Regions from separate parts of the Streptomyces sp. NPDC088766 genome, predicted to be linked through region 1. Evidence: predicted binding sites of a transcription regulator. Region 1 holds the regulator's gene; the other holds the start of a gene.

Region 1 (2,395 bases):
TGTTGCCCTTGCCGATCTTCTCGATCGCCTCGGCCATGTTGGACTCGGCGAGCTCCGGGCTCCAGTCCTTGGTGTCGAAGGACTCGGAGATCGTCACCCGGCCGCTCAGCTCCGACATCGCGCCGTCCTTGAACTGCTTGGCGTTCGGGTCGGTCGGCGAGCCGTTCATCATGACGATCTTGTCGGCGGTGCTGGGCGTGTCGATCGCCTCGACCAGGGTGCGGCCCTGCACCTCGCCGACCAGCTCGTTGTCGAAGGAGACGTACGCGTCGATCGGGCCCTCGGCCAGCCGGTCGTAGGCGATGACCGGGATGCCGGCGTCCTTGGCCTTCTGCACGGTGTCGGCGATGGCGTGCGAGTCGACGGCGTCGAGCAGGATGATGTCGACCTTCTCGTCGATCATCCGCTCCATCTGGGTCACCTGCGTCTCGTTCTTCGCGGCCGCGTTGGCGTACTCCGTCTTGCCCTTGTTGCGGGTGAGGTCGGCGATCTTCGCCTTGATGATGGGGTAGTCGAACTCCTCGTAACGGGTGTTCGTCTCCTCCGGCATCAGCACGCCGACGGTGATGTCGTTGCTCTTCGTCGGCGTCGCTTCGCCGCTGTCCTCCGCCGCGCTCAGCATCCCGCATCCAGCGAGCGAGAGGGACATCGTGGAGGCAGCCACGGCTATGGCGATACGACGCATTCGAGGGCTCACTTCAGGTGCGTTCCGGACATGGGTGCGACATGTTGACCCAGGTGGCTCAAAAGCCAACGCGGCGGCGACCGCCGGCGTCAAGCCGTACTACTTAACGAAGTGACAACATCACACTCCGCTCAGCACGTGAAGACGCATGGAGACGGGACGGAAACCCTCCAAAACCCCTTTACGGACCCTTCACTCGACACGAGTTCACAAATCCGCGAACGACCGCACAGCCCCCCTCCGGCCCTCACGGACCGTCATCACGGCGGACCGCCCGGCCGTCCCGTCCGAACAGAGGGCCGCACGAAGTCGGCCGGCCCCGGCCGGCACCGGCTCCGGGTCCTCGCGCGTACGACACCCGGACCCGCGCGCAACGGCCGCCGGCGCCCGCCGGGACAGCGCGCGAAGGGCCCGTCCGGAGGACACGAAGGGGACCGGAGGACACGAAAAGGGCCCGGGGGACACGAAGGGGCCCGGAGGCATCGGCCTCCGGGCCCCTCGGGCGTGCTGTCGCGTCGTCAGTCCGCGGACTGCTGCCGCTTGGGCCGCCACACGACCAGGGCGCTGGTCTGCTGGACCTCCTGGTAGGGGACCAGGTCGCGCCGGTAGGAGGCGTGCACCGCGGCCTCGCGCTGGCGCATGGTGGCCGCCGCGCCGTCGAGAGCGTCCTCCAGCTCCGCGATGCGGGACTGGAGGGCCACGACCTGGTTCTCCAGCTCGATGATCCGCTTGATGCCCGCCAGGTTGATGCCCTCGTCCTGGGACAACTGCTGGACCGTGCGCAGCAGTTCGATGTCACGGGCCGAGTAGCGGCGGCCCCGGCCGGCGGTGCGGTCGGGAGACACCAGTCCCAGGCGGTCGTACTGGCGCAGGGTCTGCGGGTGCAGGCCGGAGAGCTGAGCCGCCACCGAGATGACGTAGACCGGGGTCTCCTGGGTCAGTTCATACGGATTGCGCCGACGGCCGTCCATCACTCTCAAGCTCCCTTCGCTGCCTCGAACAGCTCCGCCCGCGGATCCTCACCCGCGGTCGCCTCGCGATACGCCTCCAGTGCGTCCCGAGCCTTCCCCGAGAGGTCCTTCGGAACACTTACCTCCACGGTGACCAGCAGATCGCCGCGGGTGCCGTCCTTGCGGACCGCGCCCTTGCCGCGCGCCCGCATGGTGCGCCCGTTGGGCGTGCCGGGGGGCAGCTTCAGCGTGAGCGAAGGGCCGCCCAGCGTGGGCACCCTGATCTCGCCGCCGAGGGCGGCCTCCGTGAACGTCACCGGCACGGTCACCGTGAGGTTGTCGTCCTTGCGGCCGAAGACCGGGTGCGCGTCGACGTGGACGAGCACGTACAGGTCGCCGGCCGGGCCGCCGCGCTCACCGGGCGCTCCCTTGCCGCGCAGCCGGATGCGCTGCCCGTCGGTGACGCCCGCCGGGATGCGGACCTGCATGGTGCGGGAGGACTTGGCGCGGCCGCTGCCCTTGCACTCCATGCAGGGGTGCTCGGCGATCAGGCCGCGGCCCTTGCAGTCCGGGCAGGGGTCGGTCAGCGAGAACCCGCCGCCCGAGCCCCGCGCCACCTGACCGGTGCCGACGCAGGTCGGGCACACGCGCGGCGTGCCGTTCTTGTCGCCGGTGCCGGAGCAGGCCTTGCAGGGGGACTGCGAGGACATGCGCAGCGGGACCGTCGCGCCCTCGATGGCTTCCGTGAAGGTCAGGGTGA
Region 2 (2,395 bases), on a different contig from region 1:
TCGCGCTGGGGATCGGTGTCGCGACCTGGCCGTGGGTGCGGCGCCCAGGGAGCGGTCCGCGTGAGCGGCAAGGGGCGGCGGCGCCCGTGCCACGCGCGCGTGGTGCGACTAGTCGGCGACCCCGCCGGTCCCCGTGAACTTCGCGCTGGTCAGCGGCGCTGTCACCGTCCACCCCAGCGACTCGTAGAGCGCCCGGCCGGCCGGGGTTCCCGCCAGGACGCCCGTCTCCGCGCCCTCCGCGGCCGCCTGCTCCGCCAGGAGGCGCACGACGAGACCGCCCAGGCCGCGGCGCCGGTGCTCGGGTGCGGTCTCGACCTGGTCGACCACCGCCGTGGCGCCGGTCGGGGCGACCTGGCCGCGGGCCGCGAAGGAGCCGTCGGGTGCGGTGACCAGAAGGCGGGTGACGCCGCCGCGCGTCCAGCGGCGCAGGCGGTGGCCGTCGGGCACGCGCGTGTGCCCCGTCCGGGCCGGCAGCGGCACGGTCATCAGCCAACCGGGCTCCGGATCCACCCACCAGCCGTCCCCGAGCCAGCCCCCGACCAGGGCCGGGTCCTGGAACACCTTCAGCCACACGCCGGTTCCCCGCACACCGTCCGCGACCGCGCGCACGGTCTCCTCCTCGACGCCGTCGCCGACCGCCGCGAGGACGTGCCGCGACACGTGCGCCGACTGTCCCACGTCCACGGTGAACCCCCACGGCTCCCGCACCGGCGGGGCCGCCCCGCGCGACACGACCCAGCCGTCCACCCATGCCCGTACGACGCCGTCCACGAAGACTCCTGTAATGGTCTCTAGTGCTTTTTGATTATTACTGGGAGCTTATGCCGTGGTCCGCCGACGCCGGCAGGCGTGATCGCCGACAGCGAACGGAGGCCGGGGCGGGGAACATTCGGAGACTCACGTGCATTGAGTCGGCATAACTCAACTTGACTGCCTAAGGGGAGATCATGGCTGCTGAGTCCGCAGCGTTCACACCGCTCACCCTGCCCGTGCTGCCGCTCGACGACGAGGTCGTGCTGCCCGGGATGGTGGTTCCGCTCGACCTCAACGACAACGACGTACGCGCCGCGGTCGAGGCCGCGCAGGCCGCCGCCCGGTCCGAGCCCGGCAAGCCCCGGGTCCTCCTGGTGCCGCGCATCGACGGGTCGTACGCGAGCACCGGCGTGCTGGGCACGGTCGAGCAGGTCGGCCGGCTGGCCGACGGTGACCCGGGCGCCCTGATCCGCGGCCGCGGCCGCGTGAGGATCGGCGCCGGCACCACCGGACCCGGTGCGGCGCTGTGGGTCGAGGGGACGAGGATCGACGAGAGCGCACCCGATCCGCTGCCCGGCCACGTCGCCGAGCTGGTCAAGGAGTACAAGGCGCTCGCCACCGCCTGGCTGCGCAAGCGCGGCGCCTGGCAGGTCGTCGACCGGGTCCAGGCCATCGACGACGTCTCCGCCCTCGCCGACAACTCCGGCTACTCGCCGTTCCTGACCACCGAGCAGAAGGTGGAGCTGCTGGAGACCGCCGACCCGGTCGCCCGGCTCAGGCTCGCCACCCGCCAGCTGCGTGACCACCTCGCCGAGCAGGACGTCGCCGAGACCATCGCCAAGGACGTCCAGGAAGGCGTCGACAAGCAGCAGCGGGAGTTCCTGCTCCGCCGCCAGCTGGAAGCCGTCCGCAAGGAACTGCGCGAGCTGAACGGCGAGCAGGAGGGCGAGGAGTCCGACGACTACCGCACCCGCGTGGAGGCTGCCGACCTGCCCGAGAAGGTGCGTGAGGCCGCCCTCAAGGAGGTCGACAAGCTGGAGCGGTCCAGCGACCAGTCCCCCGAGGGCTCCTGGATCCGCACCTGGCTGGACACCGTCCTGGAACTGCCGTGGCACGAGCGGACCGAGGACGTCTACGACATCCGGGGCGCCAAGGCGGTCCTGGACGCCGAGCACGCCGGCCTGGAGGACGTCAAGGAACGGATCACCGAGTACCTCGCGGTGCGCAAGCGCCGCAGCGACCGGGGTCTCGGGGTCGTCGGCGGCCGGCGCGGCGGCGCCGTGCTCGCGCTCGTCGGCCCGCCCGGTGTCGGCAAGACCAGCCTCGGCGAGTCCGTGGCCCACGCCATGGGCCGCAAGTTCGTCCGCGTCGCCCTCGGCGGCGTGCGCGACGAGGCGGAGATCCGCGGCCACCGCCGTACGTACGTCGGCGCGCTGCCCGGCCGGATCGTGCGCGCGATCAAGGAGGCCGGGTCCATGAACCCGGTGGTCCTGCTCGACGAGATCGACAAGGTGGGATCGGACTTCCGCGGCGACCCGGCGGCGGCCCTGCTGGAGGTGCTGGACCCGGCGCAGAACCACACCTTCCGGGACCACTACCTGGAGGTGGAGCTGGACCTGAGCGACGTCGTCTTCCTGGCCAC

Evidence for each region. The regulator HspR, encoded in region 1, represses chaperone genes until heat shock. The targets are predictions, from matches to a motif close to TTGAGNNNNNNNNNCTCAA.
Region 2: the regulator HspR is predicted to act here: its motif matches at 907-925, upstream of lon (endopeptidase La).

What each region holds. Positions count from the first base shown of each region.
Region 1 covers NZ_JBIVKQ010000026.1:24,348-26,742, reverse strand. Annotated here, with positions in the region: gene ACIP5W_RS29085 (substrate-binding domain-containing protein) at 1-697, opposite strand, end outside; gene ACIP5W_RS29080 (heat shock protein transcriptional repressor HspR) at 1,204-1,656, opposite strand; gene dnaJ (molecular chaperone DnaJ) at 1,662-2,395, opposite strand, start outside.
Region 2 covers NZ_JBIVKQ010000023.1:119,100-121,494, reverse strand. Annotated here, with positions in the region: gene ACIP5W_RS27625 (rhomboid-like protein) at 1-137, shown strand, start outside; gene ACIP5W_RS27620 (GNAT family N-acetyltransferase) at 109-771, opposite strand; gene lon (endopeptidase La) at 948-2,395, shown strand, end outside.